Regions from separate parts of the Sphingomonas suaedae genome, predicted to be linked through region 2. Evidence: predicted binding sites of a transcription regulator. Region 2 holds the regulator's gene; the other holds the start of a gene.
What was found. The regulator LexA, encoded in region 2, represses DNA repair genes until DNA is damaged. The targets are predictions, from matches to a motif close to GTTCCNCNCTTGTTCT.
Positions count from the first base shown of each region.

Region 1 (14,512 bases), 1.8 Mb from region 2:
GCGCAGCAGGACCATGTCGTCCAGCTCGGCATTCTGCACCGTCACTTCGCCCTGGACGAGGTCGCGGATCGTGGTCGCGCCTTCACGCTCGGCGCGGATGCGCACGACGTGCGGCTGGTCGAGCGGGCCATCGCTGCGGTCGCGCCAGGGGCTGCGGATGCGATAGGGCCTTTTCGCCGCCTGTGCCTCCTCGCGCTGCGCGGCGATTTCCTCCTGGCTCATCCAGCAGCGATAGGCATGGCCCGAATCGAGCATCTGGTGCGCGACCGCCGCGTGGCGATCGGCGCGCGCGAACTGATAGACTTCCTCGCCATCCCAATCGAGGCCGAGCCAGCGCATCCCGTCAAGGATCGCGGCGATGGCGGGCTGCGTCGAACGGGCGCGATCGGTGTCCTCGATCCGCAGCAGGAACTTGCCGCCATGATGGCGCGCGAACAGCCAGTTGAACAGCGCGGTGCGCGCGCCGCCGATATGCAGGAATCCCGTCGGCGAAGGCGCGAAGCGCGTGACGATATTCGTGCCCGAAACGGGCTCAGTAACTGCGCTCAAAACCGCGCGACCTCCGACATGTGATAGACCGGGCCGAACCGGCCCGGGGCGCCCGTAGCACGCAGTTTGAGCGGCTTCAAACCGCAGCGGATCGGGGGATGTTGGCGCAGCTTGCCTGAACCGCGATCCTCCCGCAGGTTCGGCGACGATGGGGAGCCGAGCCATGAGCGCGCCGGGGGCGGCGCGGGCGATGCCGGACCCGCCCGGCGCGCGCGCCGGAGCGGCGGCGGAACGCTGGCTGGAGGCCGAGCGCGGGCAGTTGTTCCTGTGGGTGCCGGTGATGCTGGGCATGGGGATCGCGGCGTGGTTCGTGCTGCCCGATGCGGCGCGATGGGGGGCGGTGATCCTGGGATCGCTGGCGGTCGGGGCGGCTGCGCTTGCGGTGGGGCGCGGCGGGCGGGCGGCACGGGCGCTGGCCTGGGGCGCGGTGCTGGTGGCGCTGGGCTGCGCGCTGGTGTGGTGGCGGGCCGAGCGCGTGGCGGCGCCGGTGCTGGCGCGACCGGCGGTGGTGCAGGTGGCGGGGACGGTCGAGCGGATCGAACCGCTGCCCGCGCGCGAGCTGGTACGGCTGCGCATCGCCACCGACGCGGCGACCCGGCTGCCGCCGACGGTGCGGGTCAATCTGGCGGTGAAGGATATGCCGGATGGGCTGACGCCCGGCGCGCGGGTGCGGCTGCGGGCGCGGCTGATGCCGCCAGCGCCGGCAGCCGTGCCGGGGGCCTATGCATTCGACCGGGTGGCTTGGTTCGAGGGGCTGGGCGCGACGGGGCGGGGATTCGCGCGGGTCGCGGTGGTGGTGCCGGGGCGACCCGATAGCGGGCTGCGCGCGCGGCTGACGGCGCATGTCCAGAGCCAGATCGGGGGGAGCGCGGGCGGGATCGCCGCAGCGCTCGTGACCGGCGACCGGGGGGCGATCAGCGAGGAGGATGCCGAGGCGCTGCGCCGGTCGGGGCTGGCGCATCTGTTGTCGGTCAGCGGGCTGCATGTGACGGCGGTGGTCGGGGCGACGATGTTGCTGGTGCTGCGGCTGCTGGCGCTCAGTCCGACACTGGCGCTGCGCTGGCCGCTGCCGGTGATCGCGGCGGGCGCGGCGGGTATGGTGGCGATCGGCTATACGCTGCTGACCGGGGCGGAGGTGCCGACGGTGCGGTCGTGCATCGCGGCGCTGATGGTGCTGGCGGCGATGATGCTGGGGCGGCAGGCGATCACGCTGCGGCTGGTCGCGTTCGGCGCGCTGGTCGTGCTGCTGCTCTGGCCCGAGGCGCTGATGGGGCCGAGCTTCCAGATGAGTTTCGCCGCGGTAACCGCGATCGTCGCGCTGTTCGAGAGCGCGCGGGTGCGCGGCTGGTTCGAGCGGCGCGAGGAGGGCTGGGGGATGCGAGTCGGGCGCGGTATCGGCTCGCTGCTGCTGACCGGGCTGGTGGTCGAGATCGCGCTGACGCCGATCGCGCTCTATCATTTTCACAAGTCGGGGATTTACGGCGCGTTGGCGAACATCGTCGCGATCCCGCTGACCACCTTTGTGGTGATGCCGTTCGAGGCGGCGGGGCTGTTCTTCGACCTGGCCGGGCTGGGCGCGCCCTTCTGGTGGGTGGCGGAACAGGGGTTGCATCTGCTGTTGTGGATCGCGCACAGCGTCGCCAATGCGCCCGGCGCGCTGGCGATGCTGCCTGCCATGCCGGGCGGGGCCTATGCGCTGATGGTCGCTGGCGGGCTGTGGATCACACTGTGGCGGACACGGGTGCGGGTGGCCGGGCTGCTGCCGGTGGCGGCGGGGGCGGTTTGGGCGTTGGCGACGCCGATGCCGGATCTGCTGGTGACCGGTGACGGCAAGCATCTCGCGCTGCGGATGCCAGGCGGCGAGATGGCGCTGCTGCGCGACCGGGCGGGGGATTATGTCCGGGACACGCTGGCAGAGAATGGTGGGGTCGATGCCGCGCTCCCCGCACTGGCCGACCAGCGCGACGCGCGATGCAGCGCGGACCTGTGCGTGGTGACGGTGGAGCGCGGAGGACGGACATGGCGGATCGCGGCGACGCGGAGCGGCTATCGGGTGCCGTGGCGCGAGATGGTGGATTTGTGTGCGTCGGTGGATATTTTCATCGCGGATCGCTGGCTGCCCCGGGGCTGCACCCCGCGCTGGCTAAAGCTCGACCGCGCGCTGCTGCGCCAGACCGGCGGGGTGGCGATAACCTTTGGACCGGAGCCGCATGTGGAAACCGTACGCGCGCCGGGGGCGCGGCATCCATGGCTGAAGCCCGAGACGGTGATGTCACCACGACCGTAAGGAAAGGGTGGCTTAGCGGCTGACCCGCGACCCCAGCCGGGCGGCGAGATATTCGAGGTTGGCGACCCGGCGCCACACCGCGCTGTCGGTGATCGCCTCCGGATTGAAAAAGGCGCGCATCGCCGGGAAGTCCAGATCGATCACGCGGGCCATATAGTCGGCGCCCATCGCGCCGCCGTGTTCGTCGCCCATCGGGCCGAGGCGGCGACGTAGTGCGTAGCTGTGGTGGCGCAGCCAGACCGGGCGGATGCGGGTCAGCCATTCGGTGCGGCGATGGGCGAGATTGGGCGGCCCGGCAAAGTCATGGCCATAGGCGGAGGGCTGGGCGGCGAGGATCGGGTCGATGGCGTTGAGCAGCTCCGCCTCGAACCGCCCGGCATATTTGAGCGGCAATGGCAGCGTCATCGCCTCCGCCACCACGCGGTGGTCGAGGAAGGGCATGAGATAGGGGCTGAACCGCGCCTCCAGGCTGATTTCGCGGCCGAACAGGGCGCGACAGCGGATGCGGGGGTAGATTTGCTCGATCCGGTTGCGGGGCAGGCGGCCCGTGGCGGCGGGCGGCTCGAGCGCGGCGCCGATCTTGGCCGCGATGGCGTTCAGAAAGGCGCCGGGATCGAACCGGTCGGTGGCGTCTGCGGGCGTGAAGCGCGCGAAGAAGGTGCGGGCGATGTCGTGTGCGCTGTAGCGCCGGTTCGGCAGGTAGAAAAAGTTGCGGTAGATCTCGCCGCATCCGCCTGAAACCGCGAGCGCGCCATCGGCATGGCGTGCCAGCTGGGCCGCGCCGTTGGTGCCGTTGTCGAAGAGATTTCCGAAGGTCGGCAGCCCGTCATATTGGTGGTAGTTGCGGTTCACCAGCTCGGGGAAGGCGTCGGGCGGGACGCTGCCGTCCTCCTTGTCCAGCCATTCGACCGGGAAGCCCAGCGCGGCGCCGATGGCGTGGGCGATCACCACATCCTCATCACCCGGCACGCCATAGACATAGACGTGGGGGGCGCAGCCACGGTCGCGGAGCGCGGCGAGGACGAGACGCGAATCGAGACCGCCCGAAAGCGGCGCGCGGACATTGCCGCCCAGCGCATCGACATGCGCGCCGACGATGGCGAGCAGCCGATCGCGGTGGCGGGCGATCCGTTCGGGAAGCGGCAGGTCGCTTGGCGTATCGGGCAGCGGCTTGGCGACCGTGTGGCGGACCACCCCGGTCGGGGTCAGTTCGGCGACGACATGCGGCGAAAGCGTCTTGAGCTGTTCGAACACCGTATCATCGCCGGTGGGCATGACGTTGAAGACGAGTTCATACACCCCCTGGGCATCGAAGCCGAGGCGGGGCAGCGCTTGTGCCGCGGCGAGGAAGGTGGTGGCGAAGACGCGGTCCTGCGTGTCGTGGAACAGCTGGAACGCGGCGAAATAATCGCCGAACAGGAAGTTGCGGCCGCCGCGCCGGACCAGTGCGACGAACTGGCCACCCAGCCGATCCCAGTTGAGCGCGAGCGGGTCCATCGCGAGCAGCGCGGCGAGCGCGTCGGGGCCGAGCTTGCCGTCGGCGACCAGCGTCCCGGCGAGCGCGACGAGATCGTCGCCCTGACACAGCAAAGTCTGCGGCCCCGCGATGATGTGGCCCGTGTGGAGAAGGGTCCAGCCGGGCAGCGCGACTTCCTGGGGCGCCGGAAACCCCTGGCCCGCAAGCACGGCGCGCGCCTCGCGCAGCGCGGAGTCAGCAAAGCGCGGCTCATCGTTACGGACAAGGAACAGGCTGGCCATGGGCGGTTCCTAACCGATCATGCCGCCGCTGGCGCGGGCGAAGTGTCGCGTTTCTTGCGCATCGGCTGCAGCCCCTCTTCGGCACGCTTGCGCGCGAGATAGGTGTCCAGGCCGATCTGCGCGCCAACCAGCATATAGACGAAGGGGTTGAGCGCGATGCCGACGAACAGCGATCCGAACAGATAGATGATGTGCCCATGCTGAAGCGCGGTCGCGAGCGGCGCGATCCATGCCTGTTCCGGGGGGACATTGCGGTAGCGACGGCGCAGCACCTCCATGCGCAAAATGCCGCCCAAATGGATCATCAGCCACAGGATGAAGCCGGGCCAGCCCTGTTCGCCCAGCATTTCGAAAAAGGCGGAGTGATAGGCGCGCGACTTGTCGATTTCGGGCGTGCGGACGACGGTGCGGCTCGCGCCTTCGCCGACGATCTCGACCTTGTCGTACTTGATCTCGTTCTGGCGATAGGCTTCAAATCCGCCGCCCATCGGGTGCGTTTTCACATAGTCCCAGGTCCATTTCCACACCTCGATCCGGGTCGAGGCGGAGGCGTCGGCCTGATAGCTGGAGATCGTCCCCATCCGTTCGGTGAAACTGGCGGGGAGGAAGGGGATCGAAGCGACCGCGAGGAATCCTGCGCCTGCGATGTAGAGGATGCGCCGCTTGACGTCGCGCAGCATCAGCACGGCGAGCAGGCCCGCGCAGACCAGGCCCGTGCGCGCCTGCGTCCCCACCGGCATCAGCAGGCAGGCGAAGATCAGGGCATAGCCGAAGGTCTTTACCCGCCAGTCGGGCGGGAAGATCGTACCGTACTTCGTGAACCACAGGATCAGCGGGATCAGGCAGATCGCAACGGCGGAGATGATGCTGCCCTCGAACAGGCCGCTATTATTGTCGACGATCAGCTTGAGCTGGCCATAGCCGCCGCCGCCCAGCGCGGTCTTGACCCCGCCCGCAATGATGATCGTGGAGACGGAGAGCAGCATGAACAGCAGCAATGCCTCGATCCGCAGCCTTGTGCGCAGGGTGAGGGGGAGGAAGATCGCAAAGGCCAATGCCTTCCACACCCAGTCCCATTTATACGCGGCGTCGATCGGGAAATCGGCGTTGAGCGTGGTGTAATAGCACCAGCCGAGCAAAGCGAGCATCAGCCCCTGACGCGGCGCGACGCGGGTGTCGCGCTTGTCGTCCATCGCCGCCCAGGACAGCACCGCAAACGCCACCGCCATTGCCGAAATCGGAAAGGCGTTGAGCAGGAAATAGCTCATCCGCTGGGGCGAGACGATGTCGATATAGACATAGGCGAGCACGAACAGGAACGGCCGGCGCAGGCCGAGCGCGAAGATGGCTCCCAGGAATGCGATGAAGGCGAGATCACGCACCGGGGCGTTTCCAGCCGCGCTTGGGCGGCGGCGGCTTGCCGTCCAGGCTGTCGTCATCGACCGCCGGGCTGTTGACCAGACGCCAGGCGACGACGAGCAGCAGCCCGTGGGTGAGCGCGAGAACCAGCGTGTCGATCATCGTAGGGAGGCGCGCTCCTGTTGAGTTACGGCACCGGCCCGCTCCCCCACCCGGCCACCCACAGGATACACTGTCGTTGGGTGGCCGGGTGGGGGAGCGGGCCGGTGCCGCAAACAGGCTTAGCCGCTTCCGGTTGACGGGCCGTTAAGTGATCGCGTGGCAGAGGGACGCCATGCGGATCCTGCACGTCCTTGACCATTCGCTGCCGTTGCACAGCGGTTACACCTTTCGCACGCGCGCGATCCTCAAGGCGCAGATGGAGCGCGGCTGGACCGTCGCAGGCGTCACGGGGCCGCGCTACCATACCGGCGATTCGCCGTTCGAGACGCTCGACGGGATCGATTTCCACCGCACCAGACAGATGCGCCGCCTGCCCCCTGTGCTGGGCGAGCTGGCGGAGATCGCGGCGTTCGCGCGTCGGATCGATTCGGTCGTGCAGCGCTTTCGGCCGGACATCCTCCACGCGCATTCGCCGGTGATCGACCCGCTGGCGGCGATGCGCGCGGCGAAGAAGCACGGCATTCCGTTGCTCTACGAAATCCGCGCATTCTGGGAGGATGCGGCGGTCGGCAATGGGACGGGGACCGAGGGATCGGTCAAATATCGCGCGATCCGGGCGCTGGAGACCTGGGCGGCGAAGCGCGTCGATGCGGTCGCGGTGATCTGCGAGGGCCTGAAGCGCGACCTGATCGCGCGCGGGATCGATGCGGGGAAGATCATGGTCTCCCCCAATGGCGTCGACCTGCATCTGTTCGGCGATCCGGCACCGCGCGACGAAGCACTGGCGGCGCAGCTGGGGCTGGATGGGGCGGACACGATCGGGTTCATCGGCAGTTTTTACGATTATGAGGGGCTGGACGATCTGATCGCGGCGATGCCGGCTTTGCTGGCGCGACGGCCAAAGGCGCGGCTGGTGATGGTCGGCGGCGGACCGATGGAGGAGGCGTTGCGTGCGCAGGCGGCGGCGTCGAGCGCGGCCCATGCGATCCATTTCGTCGGTCGCGTGCCGCATCACCAGGTGGAACGCTATTATTCGCTGATCGACCTGCTGGTCTATCCGCGCAAGCATATGCGGCTCACCGATCTGGTGACGCCGTTGAAGCCGATCGAGGCGATGGCGCAGCAGCGGCTGGTGGCGGCGTCCGATGTCGGCGGGCATCGCGAGCTGATCCGCCATGGCGATACCGGCACCCTGTTCCCGCCCGACGACCCGGCGGCGCTGGCCGATGCCGTGGCGGCCGTGTTCGCGGATCGCAGCACATGGGACGCGCAGCGCGCACGGGGACGCGCCTTTGTCGAGGCCGAGCGTAACTGGTCGTCAAACATTTCCCGGTACGAACCTGTTTACCAAAAACTGATCGACGCCCGCATTTCGGAAGATTCATGGTCGCGTACAGCATCGTCCACCGTCTGACCCCCAATCTCGCGCTTGCCGTTGCGGGCGGAGCGGGGGCGCTTGTCGCGGCGGCAAGCCTGTTGATCCCGGGCCCGGTGCTGGAAGAGATGGTGCTGGCGAGCGGGATCGCGGCGTTCGTGCCCGCGGCCGAGCCGCCTTTGGGGCTGACCGCGCGCATCTGTATCGGGCTGTTCGCGGGCGGGCTGATCTCGCTGCTGGCGTGGTTCGCGCTGTCGGCGCTGCTTGCCTGGACCGATTCGCGCGCGGTGACGCTGGATGAGGATGGCGAGCGCCGTCCGGTGGTGCGCCGCGCCGACGCGCATCCCGACGCGCGCCCGCGCGTGCCGCTGCGCGCCAGCGACCTGGAGGTGCCGTCGCGCCGCAAGGCGGGGCGCCCCGAGCCGGTCGCGCAGAATGACGACGTCCTCGAACTGGCCGATGAGGCGTTTACCGAAGAGGCGGTGCCGGAGGAACCGGTGATCGCGATGGGGCCGCCGAGCGAGGGGCGCCCGGTTCATGCCGAGCCTCCCGAGGTTCAGCATCTGCCCGACAATCTCAACCTGCCGCTTTCCGCCTTCGACCCCTCCGCGATTCCGCCGGTGCCGATGGCGCCGCCGCCGCCGGTGCGCCCGCTGCGTCGACGCCCGACCCGCACGCCGATCTATGACGAGAGCGAGCGGTTCGAGACGTTCGAGCTGACCCCGGCGGTGCGTCCCGCGCCGATGGGGGCACCTGCGGTCGATGAAGCGGCGATCGCCGATCCGCGCACCGAGGCGAGCGTCCATGCGCTGCTGGAGCGGCTGGAGCGAGGGTTGGCGACCCGTGGTCCGGTACCCGAGCCTGTCCCGGCGCCCGCACCCGAACCGACACATGGACTTGAGGATACGCTGTCGCAACTGCGCCGCATGGCGATGCGGGCCTGATTTCCTAGCCTTCTTCCACCGTCAGCACCCCGATCCGTAGCTCCAGCCTCTCGCCGACCCGCATGCGCGAATCGACCGCGAGATCGGCGACGAGATGGCCGCGCAACGCGAATTCGGCTTCGGGCAGTCCCGCAAGCCATGCATCGAGCGTGTGCGAGGAGCTGGCCGCCAGCGCGAGATCGTGCCGCGCGCCGGTGAAGGTGGCGCTTGCCCAGCGGGTCCAGCTTGCCTCGACGATAGCCAGATCGACTCCAGCCGCTGCGGCCTTATGGAGAAGCGCGCGTTCGAGCAGTACGCCGACGTCGGGTCCGTGGCTCATTGCGCGGCCCCCCGTCCATGCGAAACCGGAGGCCTGGACAGGAATGCCTCGACCCGTTTGAGCGTATCCTCGCGCAGCTCGCGCCCTCTTCGCAGGTCGCCCACCAGCCGCGGATCATTGACCGCGAGCCTGCCGAATTTGGTCTGCGGCATATCGTGCCGCCGCAGAAACCGTTCCACTTTTCCCAGAATCGCCATCGCCCTTCCCTCGTCCTGTCGGGGCCTTCCCCGACTCATATGTTCAGTAAATGTTCTCATTTCCAACTTGTCTAGGAAAAATCCTGCGACTATGGTTCGGCCATGGAATCGGCGGATCAGCGACGCGCATTGGCAGCGGCGGCGGAGGCGCGCGGAGAATCACTCGCGGCGCTCTCACGCCTGATCGGGCGCAATGCCGCCTATCTCCAGCAATATGTGACGCGGGGTAGCCCGCGGCTGCTGGCGGAGGGGGACCGGAGGCGGCTGGCGCGCTATCTGGGGGTGAGTGACGCGGCGCTGGGCGGGCCGGTGGCGGAGGGGCTGGTCGCGGTGGCGCGCGTCGATGCCGGGGCGGCGGCGGGGCGCGGGCGCGTGGTGGAGAGCGAGCGGCGCAGCCCGTTGCTGCTCGACCCTGCATTGCTGCGGCGGCTGGGGGTGCGGCCCGACATGGCCTCGACCATCCGGGTCGAGGGCGAGTCGATGGAACCGACCCTATGCGATGGCGACGAGATCCTGGTCGACGGTGCGCGCCGCACGCCCGGGCCGCGCCCGGCAATCCATGTGTTTCGTCGCGACGGGATGCTCGCGGTCAAGCGCCTGCGAATGCTGGGAAGCGAGGTCGAGCTGGTCAGCGACAATCCCGACTATGGGTGCGAGATCGTGGCGGCGCGGACGATCGAGGTGGTGGGCCGGGTGGTGTGGTTGCACCGCGCGCTGGTTTGACAGCGCCTAGCGGCTGCCGCGCAGCCGGTCGACCAGCGCGACCAGGAGGACAAGGCCGATCCCTGCGCCCAGGCCATAGACGAACCCAAGCGAAGGCTGGCCCTGGCGGACGCCGATCACCGTGCCGACGATCAGGCTGAGAGCGAGAAGGGCGCCGCCGGCGATCGGGGCGGGTTTCGATGAGCGGCTCATGCGGGCGCCATGCCACGTCCCGGGCCGGGACGCCACCGTCCCGTTGCGGTACGTGCGGCACGGCCGAAAGCGCATGGTTTCCAGCGATTTACCGTCGAGATGCCCGGAAACCCCGGCTTCCCGCGCGCTGGCACGCGCGATGCGTGCAGGCGCGCGAACCTTTCGCAGGAGCCCCCATGTCGCCGATCCCCTATCTTGCTGACCGCGCCCATGTGTTCGATGCTGCGGATCTGATCCGCGCCTTCGGAGACGATGCGGGGCTGGAAGCGGCAGCGCGGGCAGACAGGTTTCGCGACCTGGGCAATCACATCAACTTCTGTCGCTGGCGCCAGATCGAGCGGCTGATCGTGCTGATGAGCGTCAACCGCGCGGTCGGCACCGTTCACTGACGGACATGCCCCGCGAGGCAATATTTTCGCGCATTTCCCGCTGACGGAAACCACTGGCTTCGGCGGCGTTTAGCGCGGATGGCGCGCGCATGACATTACCGCAGATTCTGTCGGTCACGGTGTTGATCGGGATGATGGGCCTCTTTCTGTGGGGGCGGTTTCGCTATGACGTCGTCGCGGTGATGGCGCTGCTCGCGGCGGTCGCGACGGGCATCGTCGCGCCGGAGGATGCCTTTACGGGCTTTTCGGACGACATCGTCATTATCGTCGGATCGGCACTGGTGCTGTCGGGCGCGGTGCAGCGCTCGGGCGTGATTGAGCGGCTGATGCGCCTGTTGCAAAAGCGGGTGACGCGGGTGCGTTCGCAACTGCTGTTGCTCTCCGCCAGCGTCGGGTTCGGGTCGGCACTGGTCAAGAATATCGGCGCGCTGGCGATGATGATGCCTGCCGCATTCCAGATGGCGAAAAAATCCGACAGCTCGCCCAGCGTGTTCCTGATGCCGATGGCGTTCGCCTCGCTGCTCGGGGGACTCATCACCCTGATCGGCACCTCGCCCAACATCATCGTCAGCCGGGTGCGCGAGGAGATGACCGGCGAGCCGTTTCGCATGTTCGACTATGCGCCGGTCGGGATCGGACTGACGCTGGTCGGGCTGGTGTTCCTGTTTTTCGGCTATCGCCTGCTGCCCGCAGATCGCCGCGCAGCGCCGACGATGGGCGAGGCGCTCGACGTCCACGACTATGCGACCGAGGCGAAGATCGTCGAGCAATCCGTCCCCAATGGCCAGACGGTGGCGGAGTTCATCGAGCGGCACGAGCATGAGGTGGCGATCACCATGTTCCTGCGCGACGGGGTGCGCGCGACGCCGCTTGCCGATACGGTGCTGAACGAAGGTGACATCCTGATCCTGGGCGGCAATCCCGACAGCCTGGAGCGGGCGATTGCGCGCGACAAGCTGGACTTTGTCGGGACGAGCGAGGCGCCGGAAAGCCCGGAGGGTGAGGAGATCGGGGTGATCGAGGCGGTGGTGTCCGCCGGATCGCCGCTGGTCGGCGGGACCGCAGGATCGCTGATGCTGCGCCAGCGCTATGGCATCAACCTGATCGCGGTGTCGCGCCAGGGCGAACGCATCGTCCGGCGTATGCCCAATGTCGTCTTCCGCGCGGGGGATGTGGTGGTGCTGCAGGGGCCGCTCGGCATCCTTCCCCAGACGCTGAACGCGCTGGGCGCGCTTCCGCTGGCGGAGCGGGAATTGCGGCTGGGCAGCGTGCGCAAGGGGCTGTTGCCGATCGCAGTACTGGCGGTGGCGATGGCGGCGACCGCGACCGGGGCGGTGCCGGTGACGATCGCGTTCTTCGCGGCAGCGGCGGCGGTGGTGCTGTTCGGAGCGTTGCCGATCCGCGATGCCTATGACCATGTCGAATGGCCGATCCTGATCATGCTCGGCGCGCTGATCCCGGTCAGCGATACGCTGCGATCGACCGGGGTGACCGAGATTATCGGACAATGGCTGTCGGTGACCGCCGCGACATTGCCGCCCTGGGGCGCGGTGGCGCTGATCATGGCGGCGGCGATGGCGGTGACGCCGTTCCTCAACAATGCCGCCACCGTGCTGGTGATGGCGCCGATCGCCGCCACCTTTGCTGGCGATCTGGGGCTGCGGCCGGAGGCGTTCCTGATGGCGACGGCAGTCGGCGCGGGCTGCGACTTCCTCACCCCGATCGGGCATCAGTGCAACACGCTGGTGATGGGGCCGGGTGGCTATCGGTTCAGCGATTATGCGCGGCTGGGTGCGCCGCTGTCCTTGATCGTGCTGATCGTCGGGCCGCCGCTGATCCTGTGGTTCTGGCCGGTGGCCTAGTTGCGGGCCGCCGCCCGCATTCCTAATTCCTGACCGAGACCATGCAAGGAGAGCGTATGCGTACCCCCGAAGCCGTTGCCGGAATGCTGTGCCCCGTGTGCAAGGTCGGCCTTCATATGAGCGACCGGCAGGGGATCGAGATCGACTATTGCCCGCAATGCCGGGGCATCTGGCTCGATCGCGGCGAGTTGGACAAGATCATCGAGCGCAGCGGGATGGCGGAGGCGCCAGCCGCTCCGCAGCCGCCCATGCCGCCGCAGCCGCCTCAGGGTGGGCCGTGGCAGCAGGGCGGATATTCGCAGCAGGGCTATGACCGCGGCTATGGCCATCAGAGCCACGACCCGCGCTACTACAAGCACAAGCGCAAGAAGAGCTTTCTCGAAGAGTTGTTCGACTAAGAGAAATCCTCCCCGGAACGGGGAGGGGGACCGCCGCCGAAGGCGGTGGTGGAGGGGGCTCGAGGCACCGGATGCCGTTGCCTCAGCACCCCTCCGTCAGCGCTTCGCGCTGCCACCTCCCCGTGCCGGGGAGGATTTTTGATCAGGCCAGCGCGCCGACCAGCGACTTCACTTCCATGAATTCCGCCAGCCCATATTTGCCGTGTTCGCGCCCATTGCCGCTCTGCTTGTAGCCGCCAAAGGGCAGGTCGGGGTTGGGCTGGCCGCCATTGATATAGACCATGCCCGCGCGCAGCCTTGGGGCAACGCGCTTGACCGCGTCGGGCGATCCGAACACCACTGCCGACAGGCCGTAGTCGGTGTCGTTGGCGATGCGGACGGCGTCTTCCTCGTCCTTGTAGGGGATGATGGTGACGACGGGTCCGAAGATTTCTTCGCGCGCGATCGTCATGTCGTTGCGCACGCCCGAGAACAGGGTAGGCTTGACGAAATAGCCGGTCTCGATCCCGTCGGGACGGCCGGGGCCGCCGGTTTCCAGCGTCGCGCCTTCCTCCAGCCCCTTGCGGATCAGGCCCTGGATCTTCTCCCACTGCGCCTTGTTGACCACCGGGCCGAGATGGCGGCCCTCCTCGGCAGGGTCGCCGCAGCTGGTCGCCTTCATCATCTCCGTGGCGGCGGCGGCGGCTTCCTTCTCCAGCGCGGCGGGGACGAGCAGGCGGGCCGGGGCAATGCAGCTCTGGCCCGAATTCATCAGCACGCTGAACAGCGTTCCCTTGACCGCAGCGCCGACGTCCGCGCCCTCCAGCATCAGCGAGGGCGATTTGCCGCCCAGTTCCTGATGCACGCGCTTGACCGTGTCGGCGGCGTTCTTCGCCACCGCGATCCCCGCGCGGGTCGATCCGGTGAAGCTCACCATGTCGACGCCCTTGTGCTGCGACAGCGCGGTGCCGACGCCGGGGCCGTCGCCATTGACGAGGTTGAACACGCCTGCGGGCACCCCGGCCGCGTCCATGACTTCGGCAAAGATCGCGGCGCAGCCGGGCGCTTCCTCGCTGGGTTTCAGGATCATCGTGCAGCCGGCGGCGAGCGCGGGGGCGACCTTGGACACGATCTGGTTGAGCGGCCAGTTCCATGGGGTGATCATCGCGACGACGCCGATCGGCTCATGCACGACCAGGCTGTTGTCGACCTGCTCTTCGAACTGGAACTCCTTGAGTGCGCGCGCGGCGGACATGAGGTGGCCGATGCCGGAGCCGACCTGTGCGGTCCTAGCCAGGCTGAGTGGCGCGCCCATTTCGGCGCTGATCGCCTGCGCCATGTCTTCGGTGCGCCTCTTATATTCCTCGAGCACGCGCTCGATCAGCGCGATCCGCTCCTCCACGCTGGTGCGCGAAAAACTCTCGAACGCGGTGCGCGCGGCGGCGACGGCCTTGTCGACATCGGCCTGGGAGCCGAGGGTGATTTCGGTGACCGCGCTTTCGGTCGCGGGATTGATGACCTGGTGGCGGGTGCCGCCCTCGCTTTCGATCCACTGCCCTTCAATATAGTGCTTCAGATAGCTGCGCATCCTCGCCTCCGAAAAATTTGAGTATCGGGTATGGCCGTTATGTGGCGAGGGGCGGCAAGGGTTGCAACCTGAAACTGGAGACAAGCATGGCGCGCACCGCAATGATCGAACGGACCGGCGGCCCCGAGGTGATCCAATGGGTCGATGTCGAATTGCCGCCGCCCGGTCCGGGCCAGCTACAGGTGCGACACGTCGCCATAGGCCTCAACTTCATCGATACTTATCACCGTTCGGGCCTGTATCCCGTCGCGCTGCCGAGCGGACTGGGCAGCGAGGCGGCGGGCGTGGTCGAAGCGGTGGGCGAGGGGGTCGCGGGATTCGCGGTAGGAGACCGGGTCGCGACCTTCGGACCCGGGCTTGGCGCCTATGCGAGTGCACGCAACGCCAGCGCCGAAATCTGGTTCAAGATCCCCGACACCCTGTCATTCGAG
Region 1 is NZ_CP042239.1:1,663,354-1,677,865, reverse strand. It holds gene gltX (glutamate--tRNA ligase) at 1-549, opposite strand, end outside; gene FPZ54_RS08030 (ComEC/Rec2 family competence protein) at 713-2,836, shown strand; gene FPZ54_RS08025 (asparagine synthetase B family protein) at 2,849-4,594, opposite strand; gene FPZ54_RS08020 (DUF5935 domain-containing protein) at 4,612-5,976, opposite strand; gene FPZ54_RS19805 (hypothetical protein) at 5,969-6,115, opposite strand; gene FPZ54_RS08015 (TIGR04063 family PEP-CTERM/XrtA system glycosyltransferase) at 6,288-7,529, shown strand; gene FPZ54_RS08010 (hypothetical protein) at 7,499-8,434, shown strand; gene FPZ54_RS08005 (hypothetical protein) at 8,439-8,753, opposite strand; gene FPZ54_RS08000 (hypothetical protein) at 8,750-8,950, opposite strand; gene FPZ54_RS07995 (S24 family peptidase) at 9,053-9,673, shown strand; gene FPZ54_RS07990 (hypothetical protein) at 9,680-9,865, opposite strand; gene FPZ54_RS07985 (hypothetical protein) at 10,042-10,254, shown strand; gene FPZ54_RS07980 (SLC13 family permease) at 10,344-12,116, shown strand; gene FPZ54_RS07975 (TFIIB-type zinc ribbon-containing protein) at 12,173-12,514, shown strand; gene FPZ54_RS07970 (aldehyde dehydrogenase family protein) at 12,657-14,081, opposite strand; gene FPZ54_RS07965 (quinone oxidoreductase family protein) at 14,168-14,512, shown strand, end outside.
Region 1: a site for LexA is predicted at 8,992-9,007, ahead of FPZ54_RS07995 (S24 family peptidase). Genes of this name have one in related genera too.

Region 2 (14,512 bases):
TTCGCTCACCCGCACGCTCGAACCGTTCGTGCCGATCGACCCCGCGAGGGGCGTGCGCGTCTATTCGTGCGGGCCGACCGTCTATAGCGACCCGCATCTCGGCAATCTGCGCGCCTATGTCTTTACCGACACGCTCAGCCGCGTGCTGCGGTGGAAGGGACACCGCCTTACTCACGTCCTCAACATCACCGATGTCGGCCATCTGACGTCGGACGCGGATGAAGGCGAGGACAAGATGGAAGCGGCTGCGAAGAAGCGCGGGATGAGCGCGTGGGACATCTCCCGCCATTATGCCGATGTGTTTCGCCGCAACCTGCGCGACCTTAACATCCGCACGCCCGATCACATGCCGCTGGCCACCGATTACGTCGAGAAGATGATCGACTTCGCCAAGGGCTTTGCCGAAGCGAACTGCTACCAGCTCGACAGCGGCCTGTATTTCGACAGCTCGACCGTGCCGGATTACGGAAAGCTGTCGGGCGGGCAGGACGATGCCGGAGAAGGCCGGATCGAGAACGTCGAGGGCAAGCGCCACCCGCAGGATTTCGCGATCTGGCGCACCACCCCGCCGGGCGAGAGCCGCCAGATGGAGTGGGATTCGCCCTGGGGCCGCGGCGCGCCGGGCTGGCACCTCGAATGTTCGGTGATGAGCGCCGAGCTGCTCGGCCTGCCCTTCGACATCCACACCGGCGGGATCGACCATCGCGAAATCCATCACGTCAACGAGATCGCGCAGAACCAGGCGCATTGCCGCTGCGGCGATTCCGGCGCGAAGATCTGGATGCACAATAATTTCCTGGTCGATCGCGGCGGCAAGATGTCGAAGTCGAAGGGCGGGATCGCCACGCTCGACGCATTGGTGGCGAAGGGCGTCCACCCCCTCGCCTATCGCCTGATGTGCCTGTCGGCGCACTACCGGTCCGAGCTAGAATTCAGCGGCGAGAACCTGGTCGCTGCGCTGGTTCGCCTGCGTCGTCTCGTCCTTGCCGCCGAAAAGTTTCGGGCGGCGGACGGCAAGGGCGGCGGCGATGCCGGAACCTATCTCGAACGCCTCGATACGGCGGTGTCGGACGACCTCAACACCCCCCGGGCACTACCGTTGCTGGAAGAATTGCTGGCCGACAAGAAGCTAGGGCAGGAAGCGCGGCTGATGACGCTCGCCCAGTTCGATGAAGTGCTGGGGCTGGACCTGCTCCACCTTTCGCGCGCCGACCTGCGCGTCCGGCCCAGCGACGCGATGGTGACAGAGGCAGAGATCGAAACCCGCCTCGCGCAACGCAAGGAAGCGCGCGCTGCAAAGGATTTCGCCCGATCCGACGCGATCCGCGACGAGCTGCTCGGCGCGGGCGTCGAGGTGATGGACGGCGACCCGCTGGGATGGGACTGGAAGGTCGAACTTTGAAGGCCGTTCTCCCCGCGCTGGCCCGCCCGCTGATCGAATCCGGCCTGCCCGATGGGATCGAGCCGCATTGGTTCGCGAGCCGCGAGGAGGCAATGGCGCTGATCGCCGATGCCGATATCGGCTGGGTCGATATGCAGCGCCCCGGCTGGACCGGGGAGATCGCGGCGGCGGGAACGCGGCTCAAATGGCTCTCGACCATCTATGCCGGGATCGACGGTTTCGACACGGCGCTGCTGCGCGAGCGTGGCACGATCCTGACCAACGGCACCGGCATCAACGCCATCGCGGTCGCCGAATATGCGGTGATGGGAATGCTCGCCGCCGCCAAGCGGTTCGACCAGGTCGTCCGCATGGCCGACCGCCGCGAATGGCCGGGCGATGCGCCAGGCAAGGTCGAGCTGTTCGAAACCCGCGCGCTGGTGATCGGCTATGGCACGATCGGGCGGATGGTCGGCGATCGGCTGGCGGCGTTCGGGGTCGCGGTGACCGGCGTCACCCGCTCCGGCCGCAGCGCCACGCTGACCCCCGATCAGTGGCGCGCGCGACTCGGCGACTTTGACTGGATCATTCTCGCCGCCCCGTCGACCGACGCCACCGCAGCGATGATCGGCGCGGATGAACTGGCAGCGATGAAGCCCGGCGCCTGGCTGGTCAACATCGCGCGCGGCGACATGGTCGACCAGCCCGCGCTCATCGAAGCGCTGGAACAGCGCCGCATCGCCGGCGCCTTCCTCGACGTGGTGACGCCCGAACCGCTCCCCGCCGATCACCCGCTCTGGACCGCGCCCAATGTCATCCACTCGATGCACCTCTCCGGCCGCTCGCAGACGAAGATGTTCATGCGCGCCGCTTCACTGTTCCTGGAGAATGCGAGGGCGTTCGTGGCGGGCGCGCCGATGAAGAATGTCGTCGATCTCGACGCAGGGTACTGACCCGGCTAAGCCCGCCGCATCATGATCCTCGTCATCGACAATTACGACAGCTTCACCTGGAACCTCGTCCATTACCTGATGGAGCTGGGCGCAGAGGTGAAGGTCGTTCGCAACGACGCCCTGACCGCGCAGGAGGCAATCGCCAGCAACGCACAGGCCTTCCTGCTCTCCCCCGGTCCCTGCACCCCGAACGAGGCGGGAATCAGCCTCGATCTCGTCGCCGCCTGTGCCGATGCGGGCAAGCCTTTGCTCGGCGTGTGCCTGGGCCACCAGTCGATCGGCCAGCATTTCGGCGGAAAGGTCGTGCGCGGCGGGCTGATGCACGGCAAGACCAGCCCGGTCAGCCATGACGGCACCGGCCTGTTCGAAGGGCTGCCCAGCCCCTTCACCGCTACCCGATACCATTCGCTGATCGTCACCGACATTCCCGACGCTTTGCTGGTCAACGCGACCGCAGAAGATGGCAGCGTCATGGCCTTCCGCCACCGCGAGCTGCCGATTCACTCGGTCCAGTTCCACCCCGAGAGCATCGCCACCGAACACGGCCACGCGATGCTGGCGAATTTCCTGAAGATCGCCGGCATCGACGCCGCGGTTCCCGCCTGAGGGATGCGGCGCGCGCCCCGATTACTTCGGAGACTCAACGTCCTCGCCCGCCGCTATGGCGATCGGGACATGATCTGGCGGCGGCGCATCGCCATTCTGGGCGGCGCGATCCTGATCGGGCTGGTCGCCCTGCTCTTCGCCAGCCTTGCGGATGCGGCGGCGAACCTGTTCCACGCGATGGTGCAGACGGCATGGTGGATCCCGCTGCTGATCACCCCCGCGGGCTTCGCGGGCTTTGCCTGGGCGACCAGCCGCTTCGCGCCGCTCGCGCGCGGATCGGGCATTCCGCAGGTGATCGCCGCCGCGCGCGATCCCGAGCGCGGGATGCGCGGCCTCGTCTCGGCGCGTACTGCCATCGTCAAATTCTTCCTGACCATCGGCACGCTGACCTTCGGCGCATCGGTCGGACGCGAGGGGCCGACGGTCCAGATCGCGGCGAGCATCATGGGCTATGCGCATCGCCTGATGGGCATACCGCTGCGCGCATCGGTGTTCATCGCGGGTGGCGCGGCGGGGGTCGCGGCGGCGTTCAACACGCCGCTGGCCGGGGTCGCCTTCGCGATCGAGGAACTCGCCGCCGCCTATGAGCAGCGGATGACCCTGCTGGTGATGGCGGCGGTGCTGATCGCAGGCATGGTGAGTCTCGGCATTGCGGGGGACTATGTCTATTTCGGCGTGATGCGGCAGACGCTGCACATCAGCCAGGCGCTGGTCGCCGCACCGGTCGCAGGCGTGTTCGGCGGGATCATGGGCGGGCTGTTCGCGCGGCTGATGCTGGGGGCCGGGACGACGCTGTGGCGCCCGTTCGCAACGCTTCGCGCGCGGCCAGTGGTGCTGGCGACCGTATGCGGCATGTTGGTCGCACTGGTCGGCGTCGTCAGCGGGCTGACCTGGGGCACCGGGTATGAAACCGCCAATGCGGTGATCGCGGGCGACGACGTCCCGCTCTGGTTTGGCGCCGCCAAGTTCGTGACGACGCTCGCCACCGCAGTTTCCGGTCTGCCCGGCGGCATCTTCGCGCCCTCGCTATCGGTCGGCGCCGGGATCGGCGACATGCTGCGCAGCGTGTTCCCGAGCTATCCGCCCGGCGCGATCGTGCTGCTCGGCATGGTCGCCTATTTCACCGGCGTGGTCCGCGCGCCGCTTACCGCGGTCATCATCATTTCCGAGACGACGGCCAGCCGGGGGCTGATGATGCCGCTGCTCGCCACCGCGCTGATCGCCGATTTTGCGGCGCAGCTGGTGTGCAAGGAACGGCTCTACCACGCCCTGGCGGAGCGGTTCGCGGGCGGGGCCACAGCCAAGGCGTGAGCGTCACGCTTGGCGGCGGGGTAGCAGGATTTGCTCGACTCCCCGGCCCGGCCCCGGAATAGAGGCGCGGTGACCAGCTTCAGCCTCCTCCCCGACCCCGCCACCCCGCTTGCGCGCGAATCCGCAGCACAGGCGTTCGCCGATATCCTTGACGGCAGCGCAGCCGAGGAAGAGATCGAGGCCTTCCTGATCGCGCTGTCCGATCGCGGCGAGACGAGCATCGAGATCGCCGAGGCCGGCACGGGCGATGCGGGCACGGGTAATCCCCGTCAGCGCCCCCGCCAATGCGATCGATGTCTGCGGCACTGGCGGCGACGGACACCATACGCTCAACGTGTCCACCGCGGTCGCGATCGTCGTCGCGGCGGCGGGCGTGCCGGTTGCCAAACATGGCAATCGCGCCGCCTCCTCCAGATCGGGCGCAGCCGATACGCTCGAAGCGCTCGGCCTCGACCTCGACCGCGCCGCCGCGAATGCCGAGGCACATCTGGGCGATCTCGGCATCGCCTTTCTCTTCGCCGCCAGGCACCATCCGGCGATGGGCGCGCGTCGCCCCGATCCGCAAACGCATCGGGCGGCGGACGATCTTCAACCTGATGGGTCCGCTCGCCAATCCGGCGGGGGTGCAGCGCCAGCTGATCGGCATCGCCCGGCCCGACTACGCCCCGGTCTATGCCGAGGCGCTGCAGCAGCTCGGCATCAAGGGCGCGGCGATCGTTGCGGGCGAGGAAGGACTGGACGAATTGTCGCCCGAGGGAGCGAGCAGAATCGTGAGCATCGGCGATGTCAGCCTGCCCGCGCGCATCACCCCCGCCGATGCCGGATTGCAGGCTCATCCCCTCACCGCGCTGCGTGGGGGCGAGGCGCGCGAGAATGCAGCGGCGCTGCGCCGCCTCCTCGATGGCGAGCACGGGGCCTATCGCGACGCCGTGCTGCTTAACGCCGCTGCCGCCTTGGTCGTCGCAGGCGAGACCGCCGATTTGCGCGAAGGCGCCGAGGAAGCCGCCGAAGTGATCGAAAAGGGGCTTGCCAAGACGCTGCTCGACTGCTGGATCGCTGCGGCATGAGCACGATGCTGGACACGATCCTGGAAACCAAGCGCGACGAGGTCGCCGCGCGCAAGGCCGCCAATTCGCTGAGCGACGTTCAGGCGCTGGCGATGGCGCAGACTCCGCCGCGCGGCTTCCGCGCCGCGCTGGATGCCAAGGCGGCGAGCGGCTACGGCCTGATCGCCGAGGTCAAGAAGGCGTCCCCGTCGCGCGGGCTGATCCGAACCGATTTCAATCCCGTTTCCCATGCCCGCGACTATCAGGCCGGGGGCGCCGCGTGCCTGTCGGTGCTGACCGACCTGACCTATTTCCAGGGCCATGAATCCTATCTCGTCGCCGCGCGCGCCGCGGTTACTCTCCCGGTGATTCGCAAGGATTTCATGGTCGATCCCTGGCAGGTGCTGGAATCGCGCGCGATCGGGGCCGACGCGATCCTAATCATCGTCGCCGCGCTGGAAGATGCGCAGATGGCGGAGATCGAGGATGCGGCGATCGGCCTGGACATGGATGTGCTGGTCGAGGTGCATGACGAAGCCGAAATGGAACGGGCGCTGGCGCTCCAGTCGCGCTTGATCGGCGTCAACAACCGCAACCTCAAGGATTTCAGCGTCTCGTTCGATCGCACCTACGAGCTGGTCGGCCGCGCGCCGCAGGGCTGCACCTTTGTCGCCGAGAGCGGCCTCACCAGTCGCGAGGATCTCGATGCGATGGCCGAACGCGGCGTCCGCTGCTTCCTGATCGGCGAAGCGCTGATGCGCCAAGCGGATATCGAAGCGGCGACCCGGGCGATGGTGGGGTGAGCGACCTCACCCATATCGACGAAGCCGGTGCGGCGCGCATGGTCGATGTCGGAGGCAAGGTGGAGACGCAGCGTGAAGCCGTCGCCACGGGCCGCATCGCAATGTCGATGGAGGCCGCCGCCGCGATCCGTGACGGGCTGGTGAAGAAAGGCGACGTGCTCGCCACCGCGCGGATCGCGGGGATCATGGCCGCGAAGAAGACCAGCGACCTGATCCCGCTCTGCCACCCGCTCGCGCTGACCAAGGTGACGCTCGACCTTGTGCCGGATGAGAGCGGCGTTACCGCCACTGCCACCGTCGCGCTGACCGGCCGGACCGGGGTGGAGATGGAGGCACTCACCGCCGTGTCCGTTGCCTTGCTCACTGTCTATGACATGGCCAAGGCGATCGACCGGAGCATGGAGATCGGCGGCATCCGCCTGATCGAGAAGCGCGGGGGCAAGTCCGGCGACTGGCACGCGGATAAGCCCGAGGGCGAGGGTTAATTTCCTGTCCACCTCAATCGCTTAGCGAATCTTGATTGCACGGGGCGCAATCCTGTCCCGTTCAGTTGTGGGGCATTATGTCGGTTTCGGCACGTTCAACCATTTTCTCGCTCTCGGGCGGGCTCGATTCCGTGCCCGTTGGCAAGCCCGAGGAGTCATCGCGCGCCCGGCTTATCGGTGGCGAAGCGGGGGAACGCGATTGCTTCGTCCACCGCCTGACCTCCGAAGGCGCGATGCTGTCGGTGAACGGTCCGGTGGCGCATGGCGATCGGGCCACGATCGAATTGCCGTTCGGGCTCGCGGTGGAAGGCGCGATCGTCGGCGATGATCCCGCCGCCCTCGCATTTCGCTTCGACGCGCCGATGGATGTGGTGGGAGCGCTTGCCCGCTGCCTCGCCGCCCTGCCCGCCGAGCGCCGCCAGATGCCGCGGATCGAATTGCGCCAGCGGCTGTGTATCCGTCACGCCGGGCAGGTGGATTTTGCCTGGACGCGCAACCTCTCCCCCGCCGGGCTGGGCGTCGAGACGCGCACGCAGCTGCATGTCGGCGAGGCGGTTGAACTGACGCTGGACGGACTGCGCCCGATTCAGGGTGAAATCCGCTGGACCGAGCAGGGACAGGCAGGCATCGCCTTTTTCGAGGAGATTGGCTGGCAGGTGCTGATGCCCTGGCTGCGTCAGGTCGCCGATCGCCGCCCGCCCGCCACGCGCGATTCCTACACGTCGCCCTCGCCGCTCGGCGCCGTCAAGAATGCGCTCAAGCTGGAGGTGGCGAGCCATGTCCGGTCGGGAAGCAGCTGGTGGAACGCGCAGGTCCTCTCCCTCAGCAACGCGCTGGTCGAATTCGAAAGCGATACCGAATTCGCCCCGCTCTCCGGCCTGTGGTTGTCGCTGCCCGAGATTGGCGGCTGGCCGATCCGGGTGATCGAATGCCACGGGACACGCCATGTCGCCGAATTCCGCCTGCCCCTGCGTCCGCATGAAATGGCGCGGCTGAGCGAGGTTGCACGTCCGCGCTGATGCTCGACCCGACGCGGTACCGCCGCTAATCGGAAAGTGATGGCAGAACTGATTTCTATCGCGCAAGCGCAACAACGCCTGTTCGCGCTGGCCGATCCGGTCGCGGTGGAGCAGGTCCCGCTGCGCGAGGCCGCAGGGCGCTGGGCGGCCGAGCCTGTCGCGGCGCTGCGCACCCAGCCCGAACTGCCGCTTTCGGCGATGGACGGCTATGCGATCCGCTTCGCCGATCTGCCCGGCCCGTGGCGGCTGATCGGCGAAAGCGCGGCGGGGCGCCCCTTTGCAGGAGTGATCCGCCCGGGGGACGCGGCGCGCATCTTCACCGGCGCCGCCCTGCCCGATGGTGCGGATACGATCCTGATCCAGGAAGAGGCGCGACGCGACGGCACGCGGCTGTTGCGCGACGGCGCAGGACCGCCTGTCGCGGGGGCACATGTCCGCGTGGCCGGACTGGATTTCCGCGACGGGGACCCGCTGATCGCGCCCGGCGAACACCTCACCCCCGCGCGCATCGCGCTCGCTGCCATCGCGGGCCATGCCATCCTTCCGGTCCACCGCCGCATCCGGGTCGCCATCGCCGCGACGGGGGACGAGTTGCGCCCGCCCGGCGCCCCGCTCGCCCCCGGCCAGCTTCCCGAAAGCAACGGCGCGATGCTCGCCGCGATGCTGGCGCCGCTTCCGGTCGATCTGATCGACCTCGGCATCCTGCCCGATCGGATCGACGCGCTGACCGCCGCCTTTGCTGCGGTCGATGCCGATCTGCTGGTCACAACCGGCGGGGCGTCGGTCGGCGATCACGATCTCGTCCGCCCCGCGCTTGAAGCGACGGGCGCGAAAATTGATTTCTGGCGCGTCGCGGTGCGGCCGGGCAAACCGATCATGGCTGGCAGGATGCGCGACACCGTCGTGATCGGCCTGCCCGGCAATCCGGTCTCCGCGCATGTCACCGCCCTGCTCTTTGTCCTCCCGATGGTCGCGCATCTGTCAGGCGCCGCCGATCCGCTGCCCCGCACGCGTAGCGCGACGCTTGGTCATGATCTCCCGCCGGGTGGCCCGCGGGCCGATCATCTGCGCGCCGTTCATCGCGACGGACGCGTTCACGTGGCACAGGTTCAGGACAGCTCGATGCTCCGCACGCTCGCCGCATCCGACTGCCTGATCGTGCGTCCTCCACATGTTCCCGCGTCCAGCGCGGGCGACTCGGTGGAAATCCTCGATCTTTTCTGAAGCGGTCGCTTGACGGGGCGTGGAACAAGGCGTAAACGTTCCATGTCTGTTCTGGATGGAGGACGTCCTATGCTTACGAAGAAGCAGCATGAGCTGATCTGCTTCATCGCCGACCGGCTGGCCGAGACCGGCGTCTCGCCCTCATTCGAGGAGATGAAGGACGCGCTCGACCTGAAGTCGAAGTCCGGCGTCCACCGCCTGATCTCCGCATTGGAGGAGCGCGGCTTTCTGCGCCGCCTGCCCAATCGCGCGCGCGCGCTCGAAGTGGTCAAGATGCCCGAGCGTGGCGATGCGAAGAAGCCCGCTACCAAGTCCAACGTGGTCGCAATGCCGCGCCCGGCGCCGCAGCCCGCCAATGATGTGGTCGAAATCCCGCTCCATGGCCGCATCGCCGCCGGCGTGCCGATCGAGGCGCTGGAGGGATCGACGATGCTCCCCGTCCCGGCAGCCCTGCTTGGCTCGGGCGAACATTATGCGCTGGAAGTCGCGGGGGATTCGATGGTCGAGGCCGGGATTTTCGACGGCGACTATGCGCTGATCCGCCGCCAGGACACGGCGCGCGATGGCGAGATCGTGGTCGCGCTGATCGAGGATATGGAAGCGACGCTGAAATATTTCCGCACCGAAGGCAGCATGGTCCGCCTCGATCCGGCGAACCGCAGCTACGACCCCCAGCGCTACCGCCCCGATCAGGTGCGCGTGCAGGGCCGGCTGGCCGGCCTGCTGCGGCGGTACTGAGGCGAGCGATAGCCCCTCCCTTTGGGGGAGGGGTGGGGGGGCAAGGGCCAACGCCAGCCGTTTGCCCTGAGCCTGTCGAAGGGCGTAGCGACACCTTAGGAGACCAGCGATGACCCTGACCGGTGGATGCCATTGCGGCGCGGTGCGCTACCAGATCGAGGGCGAGCCGATGCATGGCGGGCAGGCGCTGTGCCATTGCACCGATTGCCGCCGCTGCGCGGGTGCCCCGATGGTCGGCTGGGCGATGTATCCCGAAGATGCGCTGAGCGTGACGCAAGGGACGCCGCGCGAATATGCCTCGTCCGAAACCGGCCGCCGCTGGTTCTGTGAGACCTGCGGCACCGGCCTGTTTTATCGCAATGCCGTGAACCTGCCCGGACTCGTCGATATCCAGGCATCGACCCTTGACGATCCCGATGCGGTCCCGGCCGCCGCCCATATCCAGGTCGCCGATCGCGTCGGCTGGATGAAGGATGCGCACGGCCTTCCGGAGTTCGAGCGGTTTCCGGGCGGGGCATAGCCCGCGACTGTTCGATCGCTGTGACCGCGTCCGCACCGGGGAACCTACACGCCTCCGGCCCGGAGCGGTCCAGCGAACGATAGCGCCGGGACTTCTTCGCACCGATCCGCATCACACAGGCCAGGCTTCACCTGAGGCGTCGAAGCCAGCGCCGCATACGTCGGATCAGCAGTCGGGGAAGCCATTCCCGGGCCATGCTCGCGGAAGAGCGCTTTTCGCTGTCCGCGACGAACCGATAGAATGGCGGCTTCGCATCGAAAAAAATCTCGCGCGCGATATGAAGTTCCACATGCTGGAACAGCCCGGCGGACACGGCAATCTCGGGTCCGTCCTGGGGGCGGTGAAAGATGTGGGTTCCGCACCGTCCGCAAAAGCCGCGCTCGGCAAAGGCGGACGACCGATAGACGACGAGCGCATCGCCGCTGACGGTCGCTCCGGGAGCCTGGAGCGACATCCACGGTCCGCTATTCCACCTCAGGCAACTCGCGCAGTGACAGACACCGACATCGCACATCGCGCGCGGCAGACGAACGGAAACGGCACCGCACAAACATGCTCCGCTCCGCTCGTCCGTCCCCATCGCCCGCGCCATTCCAAGATACCCCCGGCCGATCGATAAGTCGGGACTTACCGCGTCTGCGGGGCCAGAGTCAGCCTGCTTCCGCCGCGGGCATCAGCGCATCGTCCTTCGCATTGGCCCGCTGCGCCGCCTCGCGGCCCTGCACCCGCGCGACAAACGCCACGAACGCGTCGCGCTTGGGAATCGTGCCGAACTGCGTTCCCCAGGAGAGATGCGCGCCGACATACAGGTCCGCCGCGGTGAAGTGATCCGCCGCCAGCCAGCCGTCGCCCGCCGCCTTCACCGCCGCCTCCAGCGTATCGATCGTCCGGTCGAAATTGCCGAAGCCCAGCATCCCCTGTTTCTGCGGGTCGGCGCCCGCGTCCCAACCCATCGCCTTGCTCGTCACCGCCTGTTCAAGCGGCCCGGCGGCGAAGAACAGCCAGCGATAATAGGCGCCCCGCGCCTCGACCGGCGGCGCCAGCCTTGCGGCGGGAAAGGCATCGGCGAGATAGGCGCAGATCGCCGCGCATTCGGTGACGACGACCCCGTCATGGTCGATTGTCGGCACCTTCCCCATCGGGTTCACCGCCAGAAATTCGGGCGATTTGTTCGCCCAATCTACGACGACTGTTTCATAATCGGCGCCGCTTTCCTCCAGCATCCAGCGGGCGATCCGCCCGCGCGACATGGGGTTGGTATAGAGCGTGAGCGTCATGGTCTTCCCTCCGAGTCGGGCAGGAACAGAGTAGGAACGATTGCCCTGCGCGGGTCAACCCCGCATCACAGCGTCTTGAATGTCTCCAGCAACCGGTTCCACGCCTTCTCGGCCTGGACCTGATTGTACACCTGGCTGTCAGGGGGGCACCAGCCGTGCATCGCGCCCTCATAGACCTCGATCTCGGCGGGAAGCCCGGCATCGGCGAATGCCTTGCGCACCAGCTCCTTCTCCTGCGGATTGCGCTTGTCGTCATTCTCCGCGACCGCGACCAGGAAGCGTGCCTTCATCTTGGGCACCAGCAAATGCGGGCTATCCGGCTTGTCAGTGGCCAGCCCGCCGCCATGGAAGGACGCCCCGCCCTTCACCCGGCCGGGCAGCGCCGCCGCGGTGCGCATCGTGAACGGGCCGCCCATGCAATAGCCGGTGGTTCCGACGCCGCGCTTCACATCGACCTCGGCCTGTTCATCGAGCCAGCCGATATAGGCCGCCGCGTCGCTGACCACCGCCTCGGGCGTCAGCAGCGCCCGCCATGGCCCGATCTTCGCGCGCACTGCGGGGTCGGCATAGCTTTCGCCCGGCTGGAGAAACTGACCCTTCACCGACCGGTAAAAGGGATTGACCGTCAGCACCGCATAGCCCGATTGCGCCAGCCGCTCGCCCATCTGGCGGAAGGCGGGGCGAATTCCCATCACGTCGGGCCACACCAGAACCGCCGGATGCTTGCCACTGCTCGGGGCGGCGAAATAGCCGTCTGCGGTGCCATGGGGCGTCGCGAACGTTACATCGCGGCCCTTAACCTCCTTGGCGTTGGCGGGCGCGGGCAGCAGGGCGGCAAGCCCGGCCGCGCCGGCCATCGCGCCGAACTCGCGCCGGGTCACGCCCTTCAGGAACTTCTCGTTATCGGCGTTGGTCAGATCATCGCACATCGCGTCGCTCTCCAGAATCGCGTCCCCGGCGGCGCAACGCTATCCCAGAGTCAGTTTCAGTTACACTGAAACCGCGCGGCACCGGCCCGCTCCCCCACCCGGCCACCCAAGCAGAGTATCCTAGATGGGTGGCCGGGTGGGGGAGCGGGCCGGTGCCGCTTCGGCGAAGCCGAACACTAGGTCTTCGCGCGAAACCACCACACTCCGTCGCGCACGTCGCGCGTCGCCCGTCCCTCGACCTCCAGCCGCCGCAGATGGGCCAGCGTCTCGCCGCTGGCGAGGCCGAGCATGTCGCCCTCGATCCTGCGCCGGAACATCCGCCCGAAACAATCGACCGCGCGGCGCGGTTCGGTGAGATGCGCATGGAGAATGTCGAGCCGCTTCAGATGCTCGTCGCGCAGCGCGGCGAGGCGGACATGCAGGCCGGTGAACGGCTCGCCATGGGCGGGCAGCACCAGCAGATCTGCGGGCAACTCCATCAGCCGGTCGATCGATGCCAGCCATTCGCCCAGCGGATCGGCTTCGGGCTCGCTCACCCCCAGCGATACGTTGGAGCTGATCCGCGGCAGCACCTGATCCCCGGCGATCAGCACGCCGTCGGCAGCGTTCCACAGACAAGCGTGCTCCGGGCAATGCCCCGATCCCACCACCACCTGCCATGTCGCGTCGCCGATCGCGAGCCGATCGCCATCGACGATCCGGCGATAGCCCAAAGGCAGCGGCGCGATCATCCGCCGCATCCGTCCAAAGCCCTTGCCGGACGCCTCGGCGATCTGTGCACCGTCCCACCCGGCGGCACGCCAGAATGCGATCTGCTCGTCCGGCACAGCGTCGCGGGCATCGGCGGTCAGCACGCGGATGGTCAGCCATTCGCCGCGCGTCATCCAGATCCGGGCGTCGAACTTGCGCGCCAGCCATCCGGCTAGCCCGGTGTGATCGGGATGGAAATGGGTACAGATCACCCGCCCCGGCGGCCGCTTCGCGAGCGGCTGCGCGTCGAAAAGCGCGCGCCATGCATCGACCGATGGATCGACGTTGAGGCCGGTATCGACGATCGTCGTCGTATCGCCATCGGCGAGCAGCCAACAATTGATATGGTCGAGCGGCCCCGCCATCGGGATGCGAACCCAGTCCACTCCACGCGCCACCGAAATCGCTTCCCCGACAGCGGGGGTACGTCCACCCAGCGGATAGGTCAGCCCGCGATGGCTGGTCGCGACGAAGCTCTCGTCCTGGCTCAGCGAAGCATCGGGTGAAAATGCGGGTTCGGCCATACCCGAACCATTGACGGCGCGGGACCCGCTTGTCGAGTCCACGCGCCGTTGGGATACCGTAACACCGAAAATCGGTGTGCGGTCAGCTCTTGAACAGGGTGTCGCGATCGTAATCGACCGCCGGTCCGCCCTCGCGCGACGCCGCCTCGCGCTCGGCACGCAACTGCTCGAGCAGCGCCTCGCGGTCGCCCTCCAGCCGTGCGTCGACGACTGGCGCCTCGATCCCTGCGGCCTTCGCCGCCTTCGCCACCGCCGCGTCCAGTTCGCGCTGGCTGGTCAGGCCCAGCGTCACCGGATCCTTCGGCACGATGTTGGCGATGTTCCAATGGGTGCGGTCGCGGATCGCGGCGATGGTCGTGCGGGTGGTGCCGATCAGCTTGCCGATCGCGCCGTCGCTGATCTCGGGATGGTTGCGGATGATCCAGGCGATGCCGTCGGGCTTGTCCTGACGCTTGCTTACCGGCGTGTAGCGCGGCCCCTTTGTGCGGCGCACCTGATCGGGGCCCTTGCTCATCTTCAGGCGGTAATCGGGGTCTGCCTGGCCCTTTTCGATTTCCTCCATCGTCAGCTCATGCGCGCGGACCGGATCGCGCCCGGTCAGCTTGGTCGCGGCGGTGTCGTCCGCGATCGCCTGAACCTCCAGAATGTGAAGGCCACAGAATTCGGCGATCTGATCGAACGAGAGCGCGGTATTGTCGACCAGCCAGGAAGCGGTCGCGTGCGGCATCAGCGGCTGGGCCACGTCAAAGTCTCCAGAAACAATAAGGGCCGCCCTCACCGGGCGGCCGATCACAGCACGTGATTTACGCGCATGGGGGTCGCGAGGCAAGCCTTTTGGCCCCATCGCCGCCGCCGGTTGCCCTGCCCGGCAAGGGAACCTAGACTCGGCTCGGGCGTCCTGACGCGCACCAACCGAAGAGTTTCAGAGAGGAGCATTCATGAAACG
Region 2 is NZ_CP042239.1:3,978,728-3,993,239, reverse strand. It holds gene cysS (cysteine--tRNA ligase) at 1-1,402, shown strand, start outside; gene FPZ54_RS18860 (D-2-hydroxyacid dehydrogenase) at 1,399-2,334, shown strand; gene FPZ54_RS18855 (anthranilate synthase component II) at 2,356-2,940, shown strand; gene FPZ54_RS18850 (chloride channel protein) at 3,010-4,251, shown strand; partial or broken gene trpD (anthranilate phosphoribosyltransferase) at 4,321-5,318, shown strand; gene trpC (indole-3-glycerol phosphate synthase TrpC) at 5,315-6,100, shown strand; gene moaC (cyclic pyranopterin monophosphate synthase MoaC) at 6,097-6,585, shown strand; gene FPZ54_RS18830 (PilZ domain-containing protein) at 6,717-7,604, shown strand; gene FPZ54_RS18825 (molybdopterin molybdotransferase MoeA) at 7,644-8,828, shown strand; gene lexA (transcriptional repressor LexA) at 8,898-9,566, shown strand; gene FPZ54_RS18815 (GFA family protein) at 9,676-10,086, shown strand; gene FPZ54_RS18810 (GFA family protein) at 10,214-10,666, opposite strand; gene FPZ54_RS18805 (glutathione S-transferase family protein) at 10,737-11,363, opposite strand; gene FPZ54_RS18800 (dienelactone hydrolase family protein) at 11,429-12,292, opposite strand; gene FPZ54_RS18795 (MBL fold metallo-hydrolase) at 12,469-13,566, opposite strand; gene FPZ54_RS18790 (DUF1013 domain-containing protein) at 13,649-14,293, opposite strand; gene FPZ54_RS18785 (hypothetical protein) at 14,505-14,512, shown strand, end outside.